DNA from 4 places in the Neobacillus sp. K501 genome. Region 4 is predicted to be linked to each of the others. Evidence: riboswitches for the same ligand, from Rfam matches in the RefSeq annotation. Region 4 holds a riboswitch; each other region holds the start of a gene.
What was found. Region 4 has a riboswitch for S-adenosylmethionine ahead of ACWM35_RS12080 (methionine ABC transporter ATP-binding protein). Riboswitches for the same ligand answer to the same signal wherever they lie in the genome.
Positions count from the first base shown of each region.

Region 1: another riboswitch for S-adenosylmethionine. It lies ahead of ACWM35_RS15195 (methionine ABC transporter ATP-binding protein); the one in region 4 lies ahead of ACWM35_RS12080 (methionine ABC transporter ATP-binding protein).
Region 2: another riboswitch for S-adenosylmethionine. It lies ahead of ACWM35_RS17625 (YezD family protein); the one in region 4 lies ahead of ACWM35_RS12080 (methionine ABC transporter ATP-binding protein).
Region 3: another riboswitch for S-adenosylmethionine. It lies ahead of ACWM35_RS22890 (methionine biosynthesis PLP-dependent protein); the one in region 4 lies ahead of ACWM35_RS12080 (methionine ABC transporter ATP-binding protein).

Region 1 is NZ_JBSLYA010000006.1:171,012-175,226, forward strand. It holds gene ACWM35_RS15190 (methionine ABC transporter permease) at 19-690, opposite strand; gene ACWM35_RS15195 (methionine ABC transporter ATP-binding protein) at 680-1,693, opposite strand; SAM riboswitch class I at 1,777-1,882, opposite strand; gene ACWM35_RS15200 (LacI family DNA-binding transcriptional regulator) at 2,022-2,984, opposite strand; gene ACWM35_RS15205 (VOC family protein) at 3,158-3,586, shown strand; gene ACWM35_RS15210 (GIY-YIG nuclease family protein) at 3,657-4,013, opposite strand; gene ACWM35_RS15215 (DUF6530 family protein) at 4,014-4,215, opposite strand, start outside.
Region 2 is NZ_JBSLYA010000008.1:60,563-64,777, forward strand. It holds gene nirD (nitrite reductase small subunit NirD) at 1-258, shown strand, start outside; gene ACWM35_RS17615 (formate/nitrite transporter family protein) at 334-1,188, shown strand; gene cobA (uroporphyrinogen-III C-methyltransferase) at 1,201-1,974, shown strand; SAM riboswitch class I at 2,146-2,246, shown strand; gene ACWM35_RS17625 (YezD family protein) at 2,343-2,471, shown strand; gene ACWM35_RS17630 (phosphoadenylyl-sulfate reductase) at 2,554-3,270, shown strand; gene ACWM35_RS17635 (anion permease) at 3,294-4,215, shown strand, end outside.
Region 3 is NZ_JBSLYA010000014.1:59,638-63,852, reverse strand. It holds gene metC (cystathionine beta-lyase) at 1-1,140, opposite strand, end outside; gene ACWM35_RS22890 (methionine biosynthesis PLP-dependent protein) at 1,137-2,252, opposite strand; SAM riboswitch class I at 2,340-2,452, opposite strand; gene ACWM35_RS22885 (polysaccharide biosynthesis protein) at 3,003-4,215, shown strand, end outside.
Region 4 is NZ_JBSLYA010000004.1:293,964-298,178, reverse strand. It holds gene ACWM35_RS12090 (MetQ/NlpA family ABC transporter substrate-binding protein) at 1-408, opposite strand, end outside; gene ACWM35_RS12085 (methionine ABC transporter permease) at 424-1,074, opposite strand; gene ACWM35_RS12080 (methionine ABC transporter ATP-binding protein) at 1,064-2,095, opposite strand; SAM riboswitch class I at 2,183-2,288, opposite strand; SAM riboswitch class I at 2,366-2,465, opposite strand; gene ACWM35_RS12075 (acyl CoA:acetate/3-ketoacid CoA transferase) at 3,137-4,215, shown strand, end outside.

The DNA of each region.
Region 1 (4,215 bases), on a different contig from region 4:
CAATTCCCCTTTTCTTTCTTATCTTTTATCTAAAACTTTGGCAATATAATCACCAAGTAGCTGGATTACCTGAACTAAAACAATTAATATTACAACGGTTGCAATCATAATCGTATTATCGTATCGATAATAACCAAACCGTATCGCTAAATCGCCGATTCCTCCGCCGCCAACGGTACCCGCCATCGCTGAAAAGCCAATTAAACTGATGAGCGTTAAGGTAACTCCAGAAATGATTCCAGACCTCGCTTCAAGCAGCAGTACATCTTTAATAATCATCCACGGTGTAGCACCGGCAGCAATGGCAGCTTCAATAACACCTTTATCAATCTCCCTTAACGCCGTTTCAACAATCCTTGCGAAAAACGGAATTGCCGCAGCTGTAAGTGAAACACTTGCCGCTGTCGGACCAATGGTTGTTCCTACTAAGAAATTTGTTAATGGAATAAGAGCTACTAGTAAAATGATGAACGGGATCGACCGCACCATATTTACGGCAAAGCCTAAAACATTTTGGATCAAACGATTTTCTAAAAACAAACCTTTATCGGTGATATATAATAGAATTCCAACTGGCAGTCCAATCACGATGGCTACTAGTAATGAAATGGTTATCATATAAATCGTTTGAAAAAAAGCGGTATTAATATCTGGAATGAGTTCCACGAGATGCTGAAAATCAAAGCCCATCACGTAACACCTCCACTTGCGCTGCCCGATTCTCGATATATTGAAGGGCAGCTCTGATTTCTTGTTTTTCACCATTCAGCTCCATAATAAAGATGCCGAGAGGGAATTCTTGAATATACTCAATCGAACCGTGGAGGAAGTTGCCTTTTACGTTAAATTGCTGAAGCATATCAGAAATGACCCCCTCTCCAGCTACTTTCCCTTTGAATGTCACCTTCACAATGGGTCCTTCGCATCCATTTAAAATGACTTCTGGTATTTCTAAGGAAACAACACTTTCAATAAACTCTTTTGTTAATTCCGTTTGAGGATTGGCAAAGATATCATAGACAGCACCTTCTTCTATGACTTTTCCATCCTGCATGATCGCCATCCGGTTGCAGATTTCCTTTACAACATCCATTTCATGGGTAATTAAAACAATGGTAATATTGAGTTCTTTATTGATTTTTTTTAATAGATTTAAAATCGACTTTGTTGTCGTTGGGTCGAGTGCAGATGTTGCTTCGTCACATAGTAACACCTTTGGGTTGTTGGCAAGCGCCCGCGCTATACCAACCCGCTGTTTTTGACCGCCGCTTAGCTGTGCGGGATAAACATCTCTTTTATCCGAAAGACCAACCATCTCAAGCAGCTCTTCTACCCTTTCTTTGATTTGGTCGGCTGGTATCTTGGCCGCCTTTAGGGAAAAAACAATATTCTCGAACACTGTTTTTTGGCTGATTAAGTAGAAATGCTGGAAGATCATCCCGATTTTTAACCGTGCCAGTCGAAGATTCTCACCCTTTAAAGAAGTTAGATCAATACCATCTACCGTAATACTTCCAGAGGTTGGCCGCTCTAGCAGATTAATACAGCGCAACAGCGAACTTTTTCCGGCACCTGAATAACCAACAATTCCAAATATCTCGCCCTCTTGCACGGATAACGAGACTTCATCAACACCTTTTATGCTCCCATTTTTTGTTTTATAAACTTTTGAAAGATTCCGAATTTCAATCATATGATTACCCTCTTTTTTTAAAAATCAAGAACAAAAAATGCCCCTTTCAACTGAAAGGGGCATCGAAATACATTCTATATCTCGACTTATCTTTCAGAATGAAAGTCATTCTGCAGGAATTGGCACCTTCCCAAAAAGGGGGTTGCCGGACGTCATAGGGCCTTGTCCCTCGGTCACTCTCGATAAGTTCAATTAATTATTAAATTAGGATTATTTAGATACTACTAAGCTATCTTTATTTTGTCAATCGTCTAAAAATAACCTTCACTTTCGTTAACCGCTTTCATTCCGATAAAATCAACCAAAATAGTAGGGTTAAAAAATTTTTTCAAACAGTTCGTCGTACGATCAAGTGGACGGGTATTTCCTCGTAAGTGAGCTTTTCATTATTTACAGCTTGATTAAAAAGCTTTCTTCCAATCTCAACAAGAGGGATTTCAATGGTTGTGATGTTCATCATTTTAGCAATCGGCTGATTATCAAAACCGATAATCGCAAGTTCATTGGGAATGGAAATGTTTTGCTGTTGGGCACAGGTAACAATTCCAGCAGCCACTTGGTCACCGGTGACTAATAAGGCAGATGGTGGATTAACCATCTGCTTAATCTGCTCAATCACTTGCTCTCCATCTTCAAAATACAAGCAATCATCAAAGATATATTCAGAGCGAAACGGTAACTTGTATTTTTCATTAAAATCCTTATAGGCCAATCCTCTAGCCTTACTGCTCGGACCTGTTTTGCGACCAATACAATAACCTATTTTTTGATGACCTTCACGATATAAATAATCCAAGGCAAAAGAAAAGTTTTTATAATGGTCGATGAAGGTGGAAGAAGCTTCTTTCCCTTTGGTATCTTCACAAAAAACAATTGGTCCATAAGGTAAGTATTCTTCAATTTTGGACCACTCACAAATTCTCGAACAAATGATGAGGGCATCAACCTGCTTTTGCTTAAGCATCCGTAATGCCTCTATTTCCCTGCTCCTCACATAATTGGTTTGGATTAATACTAGATTATAGTTTTGCTTTAATGCCTCAGTTGCAATTCCATTAACCAACTGGGCAAAGTATGGATGATTTGAAAATGGAATGACCACACCAACAAGAAAGGTCTTCCCTTTACTTAAATGAACGGCATTTATATTCCGCTGATAATTACTCTTTCGGATCGCTTCTAAAACGGCTTTTCTTTTTTCATCCTTCACATAAGGATGCTGGTTCAATACACGGGAAACAGTCGTGACTGAAACTCCCGCCATTTTTGCCAAATCCCGAATATTTGCCACGTTATCACCTTTTCACTAAATAACTTTTCAGTACCCCTTACATTTATTATTATCCTACCACATTTTTCATTCAGTCTCTTATTTGCATAATAGTTCCTTTTCATTATTGATTAATTATCCTAATTTGGGTAAAAATGGAGTTGTATAACGAATCTAATTTGGGAGTGAAGCAAATGTCTGTAGATGTTTATCTTAATTTTAATGGCAATTGCCGGGAAGCGGTAGAATTTTATGCCAAGGTTTTTGGTTCTGAAGTACCGAAAATGATGACTTTCGGTGAAACACCACAAGATCCAAATTATCCAATGCCGGAAGAAGCGAAAAATTTAGTTATGCACACAAGACTGAACATCGCTGGAAGCAATGTCATGTTTTCAGATACTTTCCCAGGCATGCCGTTTGTGGAAGGCAACAACATTACCCTTTCCTTAATCAGTAATAATACGGACGATCTTACCTCCTGGTTTAACCAATTAAAAGAAGGCGGCAAGGTAGGGATGGAGCTTCAAGAAACATTCTGGAGCAAGCTCTACGGTCAAGTAACCGATAAATTTGGAATTCACTGGCAGATTAACTACGACAATGGTGAAATGGCCTGGTAAAACGAAAAGCGGAAGCGCCTTGGTCAGGGGCATATAAAAAGGATAGGGAGCAGTTCCCTATCCTTTTGCATTACTTTTTATAAAATTCTAATCCTTCGTTACTCAATTTTTCTTCCCAAATAAACTGCAACACAGCTAATTCTTCAGAGTAGTCGGTTTTGGCTTCATCCTTATCATATTCAAGATTCTCGAGGATCTCCATCTCAAAGTTTTCTTCCCCCTGTTGCTTCCACGCCTTGGTTAATTCGCGATTGGGGTGAAATCCTGATTGCAACTTGACGATACTGCTGTTCATTCTTGCCTTTAAATTGGCCGTCGCTTCAAGGAAACACTTATTATCCGATTTTGAACGAATGATATAGATGCCCATCGGGTGCTTCATTTCTCTATACTGCAATTTTAATTCCTTTTTTCGATTACTCTCCATTTAATATCCCATCTCTTTCAAGATACTTGATAAAGTCCGCAGCCGTTCACCAATTAGCTCATCATCATGGCTAAGCGCCTGACTGAACAATTGAATATCTTCATCAATTTTTTCATTGTCCGTACAAACAGCAACCGTCATTGCATCACCTTGAATTCCTACTCTGTCGATCATCGGATTTTCTGGATCATACAATTTCTCA
Region 2 (4,215 bases), on a different contig from region 4:
AAAACGGTCATGATAGGTGACAAGGAATTGGCGGTGTTTAAATTAGAAAATGGAGATATTCGAGCAATTGAAAACCGCTGCCCGCATAAAGGAGGGGTTCTAGCGGAGGGAATTGTAAGTGGGGAATTTGTCTTTTGCCCGATGCATGATTGGAAAATTTGTGTAAGTGACGGGAAGGTTCAAGCACCAGATGTGGGCTGCGTCCAGTCTTATCCGGTAGAGGTTCAGGAGGATCAAATTTATATAGTTATAGAATAGGTGAATTTAAGAGAGAAATATTTTTAGGGGTCTATGAATGGGTCGGTCTAATAAAAGACTTAAGGGAGTGAAAAGATGGCATTGGTGAGTCCGTATCAAGTAGTCGATAATATGATTCAAGCTGGAGAGGCAAAATCAAAATTGCCAGTTAAAGATTTATTAATCCGTGGAGTGCTAGCTGGAGCACTTCTTGGCTTTGGTACAACCTTAGCTTTTACTGCTGAGATTCAGACTGGGATGGGAGTTGTTGGCGCCATCCTTTTCCCGGCAGCTTTTGTCATTATCATTCTTCTCGGGTTGGAATTGGTTACGGGTAGTTTTGCACTCATCCCTGTTGCGGTCATGGAAAAAAGGGTTTCAGTGATTGCGATGCTAAGGAATTGGTTTTGGGTGATTATAGGACATCTCATCGGGGCGATTTTTTATGGTGGTCTTTATGTCATTGCCGTCACCCAACTTGGCCATGTAACCGATAATGGAGTTGCAACTAAAATCATCGCAGTTGCAGAAGCTAAAACGAACGGTTATAAAAACATTGGAATAGACGGGTACATCGTGGTTATCGTCAAAGCGATACTCTGTAATTGGATGGTCACACTAGGTGCCGTAATGGCCATGACTGCTAAGTCTGTAATTGGAAAAATTGCCGCCATGTGGCTACCAATCTTAATTTTCTTTGCACAAGGGTTTGAGCACGCTGTTGTCAACATGTTTGTAATCCCAGCAGGCATGATGCTAGGTGCGGAAGTGTCTATGGCAGATTGGTGGATTTGGAACCAAGTTCCTGTATTGGCAGGAAACCTGATAAGTGGATTGCTTTTTACAGGGGCAGCCCTTTATTACACCTATCGAAAGGCAGAACCGAAAATGGTTTTGGATATGGCTAAATCTAAGCCAGCTATTACAAATACACAAAGGGGTTCAGTATAAAGGAGGGCTTAGATGGGAAAAGCATTTATCGTGGGCGCTGGTCCTGGAGACCCAGAATTAATTACTGTAAAAGCATTAAAATGTATTCAAGCTGCAGATGTCATTCTTTATGATCGCCTTGTAAATGCTGCTCTATTAGAAGAAGCAAAAAAGGGATGTCAGCTGATATATTGTGGCAAACGGCCGGGTCATCATACCATGAACCAGGAAGCAATCAATGATTTGTTAGTCAAATTCACCGAGAAGGGTAAAATAGTGGTCCGTTTAAAAGGTGGTGATCCTTTTGTCTTTGGTCGCGGGGCTGAGGAAGCTGAGGCGTTAGTAAAAATGGGTCTTTCCTTTGAAGTAGTTCCTGGAATTACTGCCGGCCTAGCCGCACCTGCCTGTGCAGGGATTCCGATCACACATCGTGAACTTGGCAGTTCATTCGCTGTTATAACAGGACATTGCCAGACAGGTCTACCAGTGGATATTGATTGGAAAAATCTAACCAAAGCCGTTGATACCATCGCTGTTTATATGGGGATTCGCAATCTCCCTTATATATGTCAAGAATTACTGTACCATGGGAAAAATGAAAATACACCTGTTGCGGTTATCCAGGAGGGAACAACGGTAAACCAGCGGACAGTAATTGGAACGTTAAAGACCATTGCTGCGATCGTTGAAAACGAAGGGATAAAAAATCCAGCAATGATTGTGATTGGTGAGATAGTAAAATACCGTGAAAAAATAAGGAAGCTAGAATTTGAGGAAAGGCCTGAAAAATATGTGACCATGGCCTAAACTTGAGCAGGTAAAGAGAAGCGTCATGTCGGGTACAACTCGATTATGGCGCTTTTCTTTCATTTGGAGAATCCTTTTATTTTCCCCTTCATTTTAATTTTCTAAATTTTAAAGTTTTTCATTTACATAAAACCTATTGGTATGGTAGGATTAATTTCATCAATTACAAAATTCTTATCTAGAGTGGCAAAGGGACTGGCCCGATGATGCCCGGCAACCTGCTAAGCAAGGTGCTAATTCCAGCAAAATGATTTCATTTTGGGAGATAAGGTGTTACCTGAGCAGTTAACGCCTTTCCTAGATGGAAGGGTGTTTTTTATTAGAAAGGAGGGCGAATCACACTGAAACCAGAAGACAGAGAAGAAATCATGACACATCTTGAGAAAATGCTGGAAACACTACAATTTGGATCCATCACCCTTGTTGTCCAAGACGGAAAGATTGTACAAATTGAGAGAAATGAAAAGGTTCGTCTTCAATCGAATAAAAATCGCTGACTAGAAAAACTAGAGGCGGTCTCCATCACTAAGCTTAAGTGGAGACTGCCTTTTTTTATTGAATGAAAGGAGGTTTGCAGCCATGACGGGTGCAATAACCTATCAAAATTGGAATCCATTAAAAAACTCTTTCACAATTGATGACGAAACAAAAGGAGCACGTTCTGTTTTAGAGTGGGCCTACAGCTCGTATCCGGAAGAAGAACTTGTGTATGCATCTAGCTTTGGAGCAGAGGCCATTGTCTTAATTGACTTAATCCAGCAAATAAAGCCAGATGCCCATATTGTCTTTTTGGATACAGGCTTACACTTCCCTGAGACCTATGATGTAATTAACAAAATCGAAGCTCGATTCCCGAAGCTGAGAATCGAACGGAAACTGCCAAAGCTTAGCCTTGATGAACAAAGAGAACAATACGGATCAGCATTATGGAAAAGAGAGCCAAACCAGTGCTGCCAAATTCGTAAAGTGATTCCATTGAGGGAAACGTTGACGGCCAAACAAGCCTGGATTTCTGGATTGCGCAGGGAGCAATCACCGACAAGAGCAAACACGGAATTTATTAATAAAGATGATAAATTCGAGAATATCAAAATTTGCCCATTAATCCACTGGACCTGGGATGAGGTATGGGAGTATATCCGAGACAAAGACCTTCCCTACAATTCCCTGCATGATCAAAATTACCCGAGCATCGGTTGTTTCCCTTGTACGCAGCCTGTTTCAGCAGATGGTGATTCCAGGGCAGGACGATGGGCGGGAAGCGGCAAGACGGAGTGCGGCTTGCACACTCGTTAAAGGAGGGCTATTGATTGCTCACAATGATTGCAATTTCCATTGGTTTATTTTTTGCCATAAATATTGGCGGTAGTGGGGCTGCTGCTTCGATGGGGATCGCTTATGGTTCCGGGGTTGTCAATAAACGGTTAGCCTTAATGCTCTGTGGCATCGCCGTGTTTTTAGGTGCTTGGCTTGGCGGTGGTGAAGTCGTGAAGACAATTGGCAGCGGAATTGTTCCTTCCAGTACTTTTACGGTCCCAATAGCATTAATTGTATTGGCATCAGCGGCCCTGTCACTGTTTTTGGCCAATATCTTTGGGATTCCACTTTCTACTAGTGAAGTAGCTGTGGGTGCCGTTGTCGGGGCAGGGATTGTTTATCAATCTGTATTTATCGGCAGTCTCGCCTGGATTATGTTCTTTTGGCTGCTTACACCATTTGCTGCCTTCATCATCGCCATTTTGGCTTCTTATTTGTTAAAAAACAAATATTTTACTCGGTGGATGAAGGCTCCAAAAGCGGTACCCCTTTTATCAGTTCTCGTTGTATTTATGGGATTGTTCGAAGCCTTTTCGGCTGGAATGAATAATGTTGCAAATGCGGTAGGGCCGCTTGTCGGCGCTGGGATTCTTACAACAGATAAAGGAATCCTATGGGGCGGATTATTTGTAGCGGCTGGAGCATTGATTCTCGGTCATCGTGTTTTAGAAACAAATGGGAAGAAAATCACCACCTTAAAGTTGGAAGAGGGCTGTGTCATCTCAGGTACCGGAGCAACAATTGTGACAATTGCATCCGTCTTTGGGATTCCTGTCCCATTAACCCAAATTACAACTTCATCGATCATTGGAATCGGCTTCGCCAAACACGGGAAATCCGTTTTGAAAAAAGGCATAGTGGTTCAGCTATTAACGGTTTGGATTGTATCGCCAGTGCTGTCAATGGTATTGTCGTATACCCTAA
Region 3 (4,215 bases), on a different contig from region 4:
CGCATGGGAAAAATCTTTTATTAGATCCTCTGAATTTTCCAGTCCGACAGAGAGACGAAGGAGGCTATTTTTAATTCCTCTTTTTTCCCTTTCGGCTAGTGGCATCGCCGCATGAGACATCTTGGCAGGATAGGATAAAATCGATTCCACAGCGCCAAGACTAACAGCGAATACAGGTATTTTTACAGTGGAAACAAAGGTCCGAACTGCTTCCTCATTAACGAGTTCAAATGAAAAAACAGCCCCTGCTCCATTTGCCTGAGTATTTTGGAGTTCATACTGTGGGTGGTTTGGAAGACCAGGATAATAGACTTTTTCGATCAGCGGATGTGACGCTAGAAATTCAGCAACTTTAAGAGCTGATTTCTGTGATTGTTCTAGCCGAACATGAAGCGTTTTTAAGCCTCTAAGCACAAGCCAAGCATCCTGAACCCCTAGTACAGCTCCAAAAGAATTTTGTAAAAATCCGAGCCTTTTGGCCAAGCCAGCATCGTTCACTACCGCAAGTCCTGCAATGACATCGCTATGACCAGATAGAAATTTCGTCGCACTATGAAGGACGACATCTGCCCCGAGCTCAAATGGTTTTTGCAGGGCAGGAGTGAGAAAAGTATTATCAACAAAGACAAGGGCGTTATTTTCTTTAGCAATTTCACTAACCGCTTTAATATCGGTTACTTTTAATGTAGGGTTTGAGGGAGTTTCAACATAGAATGCCTTTGTATTTGGCTGAGTAGCAGCCCTTACCTGACCTAAGTCAGTCATATCGACAAAGGTATGTTCAATTCCGAAGCGGGAAAGAACTTCGGTAACCATTCGAAACGTCCCGCCATAGACATCCTCCGTAATGACGACGTGATCACCGGATGAAAGAAGTAGAAAAGCTGTAGATATCGCAGCCATTCCTGATGAAAAGGCAAAGCCTTTCGAACCTCCTTCTAATTCTGCAATCACATCTTCCAGCGCTTCCCTTGTCGGATTTAAGCTGCGGCTATAATCATATTTTCCAAACTGGTCGATTTTTGATTGATGAAAGGTGGAAGCGTGTTGGATAGGGACACTGACCGCTCCCGTTGCAGGATCAAACTTGTGTCGATTATGCAGTAGCTTCGTTTCAAAACAAAATTCTTCGCTTGTCATTTACCAATCACTCCCTCTTTTAGTTTGGAAAAAGCTCGTTCAAGATCGTTAATAATATCCTCTGGATCTTCAATCCCGACAGAAAAACGTAATAAGCGGTTGCAGACACCGGATTGGATACGGACTTCTTCTGGAATATCAGCGTGAGTCTGTGTTGCCGGGTAAGTAATAAAGCTTTCTGTACCCCCGAGGCTTTCAGCAAAGGTGATAAGGGCTAAATTTTGTAAAAATGGGTTCACACATGCTTCATCTTTAACACGAAATGAAACCATTCCACCTTTGCCAGGATAAAGAACATCGGTTACCGCTTCATGATTAGAAAGATATTCAACAATTTCCTTTGCATTTTTTTCATGTTTTTTCATCCGGAGCGATAAAGTTTTCATGCCTCGCATTAATAACCAGGAATCGAATGGACTGAGGACTGCACCAGCTCCGTTGTGGTAGAGTGCTAGTTCATCACAAAGTTCTTTCCCTTTAGCTACAATGAGTCCGGCAAGAACATCATTATGGCCGCCGAGATATTTCGTCGCACTATGAATGACAATATCAGCCCCAAGCAGAATCGGCTGTTGAAGAACAGGAGTGTAGAATGTGTTATCAACAATCAACAATATTCCATGTTCCTTGGCAATTTCAGAAACAGCGGCTATATCGGACTGCTGCATTAGAGGATTGGTCGGGGTTTCAAGGAAGATTGCTTTTGTTTGTGGTGTAATCTTACGTTCAATCTCCTCGGGACAACATGTATTAACGTATTCCGCCTTTAATCCCCATTTTTTATAGCCTTTATCTAATAATCGATAGGTTCCGCCATATAAATCTTCACTTACAAGCCATTCATCTCCCGCTTGAAACAAGGACAAAACCGTAAAAATCGCAGCCATACCTGAACTGCAGGCAAATCCTTGATCTCCCCCTTCTAAATCCGCAATGGCTTGTTCAAGGAGCTGGCGTGTTGGATTACCTGTACGAACGTAATCAAAACCAGTGGATTGCCCAATCCCCTCATGCCGGTAGGCAGTTGAAAAATAAACGGGCGGATTAACGGTGCCTGTCACCGTATCACTGCGATTTCCAATTTGGGCAAGCTTCGTATCAATCTTAAACATCACAACCACTCCTATTTAATAAAAATATAAATAAAAAAAGTCTTCTTTAAGAAGAAGACTTTTGTCAGTACAACACAGTTGTCATTCTTCTTATCTCGCAAATTCGTAAATTTGCAGGACGTAGCACCTTTTCAATGAAAAATTCATTGAAGGTTGCTGAGACTTCATAGGGCCATTCCCTCTGCCTCTCTTGATAAGAACTAATATTTAGACTTTTTATAAAATTTACACCATTAGAGGAGAGACTGTCAACTTATTTTCAAATAAATATACTAAGATATCTCAAGTGAAAGTTCGTTATAAAGGAAAAAGTAGAAAGTGGGATAAGTAAATTAAGCTATAACTTTAGAAGTGTGAATTTTAAGAATAATAGTTAAATTCGCCACATTTCCATTGACTTGTTCTATATAATGAACTAACATGAGGTATAAGAACTAGTCTATGTGTTTTATATAGAATGTTTTGTTGTAGTCTATTTCTTAAGTAACAAATGGATAATTTAATAAAAAGGTGTTTTTTTTGGAAAAATCGTTCTTTAATAAGAACAAAAATATTTTGGTGATACCTCCTTTCCATTATCAATGGGGGTACTCGGTCATGCTGTGGGTCGATAGACCTTAGACGCTAGTCGTCAAGGGGATGATGTGAGGACGGGTTAGATGCCCAAATAAAAAATTTAAAGTATGGACTCTTATGAAAGAGTCTATACTTTAAATTTTTTATTAAGAAAAAGGGAAAGGAATGGGGATTTTGACTTATCGCCAAAGAATATCGTTTTTTATCTTTATTGACTCATTTATTGTCTTAGCATCTATCTTCTCCAGTCGGTTTTTGGTAGGAGGAACTTTGAATGTGGTTACTTCTTCAACCTTATTAATCGCGGTGACTATATTACTCAGTCAATATTTCCTTTCATTTCGCTTCAAGTTATATAAAAAGGCATGGGAATATGCAAGTATTGGGGAATTGTTAAGCATTTTAAAGGTTGTAACCTTATCAATCCTGATCTCAGCTGGAGCAGAGCAATTATTAATAGGTGAAATTTCCTTTCGTTTGCTAACAGTGGTGTGGTTATTGAATTTGTTGTTTATGGGAGGGTTACGCTTTAGTTGGAGATTGTTCCGAGACACATATTTAAATAGGGCAAATAACAATCAGCGTACACTCATCGTTGGAGCAGGATCAGCCGGGATGATGGTCGCAAGACAATTAAAACAGAATAATGAAGCTGATTTATTTCCAGTGGGGTTTATTGATGATGATATCAAAAAGCATAAACTTGATATTTTAGGGATTCCGGTAATGGGTGGAATCACTAGAATTGAAGAAATCGTGAAAAAGCTTGATATTAATAATATTGTCATTGCCATCCCGTCACTAAGTAAAAAAGAGTTAAATAACATATTTTTGGAGTGTGCTAAGACTAGTGCCAAGACGCAGATATTACCGATGCTAGAAGACCTAATGACAGGAAAAGTATCTATAAAACAGTTTCGTGATGTTCAAGTGGAAGATTTATTAGGCAGGGATCCAGTTGAATTAGATCTGAATAGTATATCGGAATATATCACGAATAAAGTGGTATTAGTAACAGGTGCAGGGGGATCCATCGGCTCAGAAATTTGTCGGCAGATTGCTCAATTTTCGCCCCAAAAACTTATTTTATTAGGGCATGGAGAAAATAGCATTTACTCCATTGAAATGGAGTTGAAAAATTCCTACCAAAATACGGATATAGAATTTGTTCCGGTTATTGCCGATTTACAAGACTTAAAGAAAATGATGTTTGCAATGAGCTTATACCAGCCGGATGTTGTCTATCATGCAGCTGCCCATAAACATGTACCATTAATGGAATGTAATCCAGAAGAGGCTGTTAAAAATAACATAATTGGCACACTGAATGCGGCAAAGGCAGCAAGTTGGAGTCATGTGAAAACCTTTGTGATGATATCGTCTGATA
Region 4 (4,215 bases):
GTTAGGAAGAGCAATTTTAGCGCCATCCGGAATATCTTTAATATCCTTGTATTTTTCAGAGTAAATGCCCATTGGCGCAAGAACAGTCGTTGCAATTGGCACAAGGTCAAGATTGTGTTCTTTAATGAAAACATCAAAATAAGCAACCGTTTGGAAAGCATTGACGTCTAATTCTCCTTCAGCAAGGGCCGTATTCGGAGCCACATAATCGGAGAATTTAACGATTTCAATGTTAATTCCCTCCTTCTCTGCCTTTTTCGCGATAAAGTCCCAAATGCGTGTATCTGTGCCGCTAACTCCAAGCTTAATTTCCTTTGTTTCTTTGCCGGAGCTTGTTTTTTCCTCTGAGCAGCCGGCACCAAGTACCGCTAATGTAAAAATAATGATCGATAATAATAGTTTTTTCATGTTACTTCCTCCTCGTTATCTTCTTCTAATTTTCTTTGCTGCAATATTTCCTAATGACTGTAGACCTTGAACGATCACAATCAGAATTCCTACTGTAATCATCATTGTGACAGTGTCAAAACGCTGGTAGCCGTATGTAATGGCCAAATCTCCAATTCCACCGCCACCAACGGCGCCTGCCATTGCCGATGCTCCGACGAGACCGATCGTAGCAATTGTGAGTGCTAATACCAGTGAGCTAAGTGCCTCGGGAATCAAAAATTTAAAAACAATCTGTACCGGGGTTGCTCCCATTGCCTCCGCGGCTTCGATGACTCCGGGATCTACTTCAAGTAGAGAGTTTTCTACTAATCTTGCAATGTAAGGCCCGGCATAGAAGACAAGTGGAACAACGGCTGCTGCCGTTCCAATTGATGTCCCGACAATCAACCGGGTAACGGGGATCATCGCAACTAGTAAAATGATGAACGGTACAGAACGGAAAATGTTAATGATGCCATTCATGATATTGAAAAACGGTAAGTTTTCCAGCAAGTGGCCTTTTCGAGTGACGACCAACAAGATCCCAAGCGGCAGTCCCAGCGCCGTTGAAAACAAGAGAGAGAAGGCCACCATTTGGATGGTTTCAATTAGGGCAGTAATGATTTGCTCGGAATTAACTAGCATGTGCTTTCACTTCCTTTATGCTGATATTCTTCTGGTTGATATAGGTTAAGGCACGGATCACTTCTTTATCAGACCCCTGGAACTCGACAATCAGGTTTCCAAAGGGGATGCCTTGAAGCTCCGTGATGTTTCCAAACAAGACGTTGATATGGATATCAAACTGTTTCGCCAGCTCCGAAAGCAGCGGCTGTCCTGCGGAACCTCCGACAAAATTAATGCGGAACACCTTCTGTACCCCGGCGTGATTGTTGATGATGTCTTTGATTGAATCAGGAAGCTGATCGTTCATCACCGAGCTGACAAAGTTCTTTGCAGTCTGTGTTTTCGGTGCGGAAAAGACGTCAAACACCGTACCTTCTTCAATGATTTTCCCAGCCTCAATCACGGCGACTCGGTCGCAAATTTCGCGAATGACCGCCATTTCGTGAGTGATGATGAGAATCGTGATATTGTACTCTTTATTGATTTTTTTCAACAGCTGCAAGATCGAACTAGTTGTTTGCGGATCGAGAGCTGATGTTGCTTCATCACAAAGGAGGATCGATGGCTGCGTAGCCAAGGCCCTTGCGATTCCGATTCGTTGCTTTTGTCCCCCGGAAAGCTGATCCGGATAGTAGTCAGCTTTATCGGCTAATCCGACAAATTCAAGCAACTCATAGACCCGTTCTCTGATGGCATTCTTCGGAACTTTGGCTAGCGTCAACGGCATTGCCACATTGGCAAACACCGTTTTTGAGTTTAGGAGATTAAAATGCTGAAACACCATCCCAATATTTTTCTTAATCTCACGAACTTCTTTTACCGAAAGGGAAGTAAGTTCGTGACCATCGACGATGACTTTACCAGACGTCGGCCGTTCTAAAAGATTCACACAGCGGATGAGTGAACTTTTACCTGCGCCACTGAAACCAATGACTCCGAAGATTTCCCCCTTATTAATTTTTAAATTAATTCCATTTAATGCGGCTACCTGCTGTCCGCCGCTCTCATAGACCTTTTTTAAATTCTGAAATTCGATCATCCTAATCGTCTCCTTTTCGCGAAAATAAAAAACCCTCTTCTTGGAAATAAGAAGAGGGCGTGCCAATGCAAAGCAAAGGGTGAGCTCTTCTTATCTCTCAAGCATTTTGCGCTTGCTGGATTTGGCACAGTCTCCAATTGGATCCGCTGCCGAGGCTTCATAGGGCCAGTCCCTCTGCCTCTCTCGATAAGAAAGTTAGTATTTGATTGTAAATAAAAAAACCTCTTCTTGAAAAAGAAGAGGGCAAATTTTAATAAACGTATCAGCCTCTTCTTATCTATCAAGTCATACTTGCTGGATTTGGCACAGAACATTCCGTTCCGCTGCCGAGGTGTCATAGGGCCAGTCCCTCAACCTCTCTTGATAAGAAGTAATTTAATTATTTCGTTTTTCGAACTTGTGTATTAATTTAATGCAATAAAACTTAAAAGTCAAACACTTATTTTAAAAATAATCTTATTTTTTCCCCAAGATCGCTTGTAAAATATGGAGATGTTCTTGTCGCCAATGAAATCAATAACCCTCGAAAACCTTATAAATTCAAGTTTTTCATCAATAGGAATGATGTTGTAAATTTGCAAAATGATAAAGACAAACAGGAGAAAAAATTTTTTTATTATTTTTTTCTGCTGTTTATCCAAGAAAAAATAGAGAGTATTCAACAAAAGTGTGAACTTCAGATTTTAACTATCATTTATGGAGAAGAAGGATAGGGATGTTGTTGTTTTTTTGCATCATTCATAAAAACACTTCAAGATATGTAGGTTCGTCGATGAGATGGACCAAAGGGATTGGAGATAAAAGGGGTCTGTCCTCCCTCTTTTCATTCCATTACATCGCACCATTGAATTTTTATCTAATTGTGAGAGTCGCAAAATAGCTACAGAAAACAGGATAAATCTCTGTGATTTTGCGGTCATTGACGGGATTTTGGATGTGACTTACGATGTAAGTGAAATAATTCACAAACAACATATATCGAGGTAAATGAAATTTTTTTAAATAAACATGTGAAATAATTCACAAATTGGAGTGGATAAAATGTCAAAAGTAATTTCAGCCGAAAAGGCAGCAGAATTAATTAAAGATGGTGATACGGTTGCAGCAAGTGGGTTTGGATTATCCTGCTGGGCAGAAGAAATGGGAATCTCGATTGAAGAGCGGTTCCTTAAAACCGGTCATCCGAAAAATTTAACCGTCATGCATGCTAGTGCGGTAGGTAATCGTCGTGACAAGGGTATGAGTCACTTGGGATACGAGGGATTAACGAAGCGGTGGATCGGAGGAATCGCCATTGCTTCTCCAGAAATGGCAAAACTAATTGAAGAAGATAAGTGTGAAGCCTATAACCTTCCACAGGGTGTCATCACTCAGTTGTATCGTGAAATCGCCGCAAAACGCCCAGGCGTTATTACAAAGGTTGGGATGGGAACATTTGTTGATCCTCGCCTAGAAGGTGGAAAAATGTCGCCATCTACCAAAGAAGAGATTGTTAAAGTGATTGAAATTGAAGGAGAAGAATGGTTGTTCTATAAATCATTCCCGATCCAAATTGGCTTAATTCGCGGAACCGTTGCCGATGAAAATGGCAACTTAACGCTTGAGAAGGAAGGCCTTCATATGGAAGTGCTTCCGATTGCCCAAGCGGTTCATAACTCAGGCGGAATCGTTATCGCCCAAGTAGAAACCGTTGCGAAAAGCGGTACGTTAAATCCAAAGGATATTAAAGTACCTGGTATTTTAGTTGATTATATTGTGGTTGCTAAACCGGAAAATCACTATCAAACAGAAAATACCTATTACAATCCGGCATTCTCTGGTCATGTAAAAGTACCAATTGAAAATATCGAAACCATCCCACTAAATGAACGGAAAATCATTGCACGTCGTTCTGCAGCGGAGCTTGTTCCGAGCACCGTTTTAAACCTTGGTGTTGGTATTCCAGTGGATGTTGCAACGATTGCCGCAGAAGAGGGAGTGAGCGACCAGCTAATTCTTACTACAGAAGCAGGTTCAATTGGCGGTGTACCAGCCGGTTTGAAGGACTTTGGACATGCGTATAACTCGGAAGCGATTGTTGATCACGATTCCCAATTTGATTTTTATGACGGCGGTGGGAT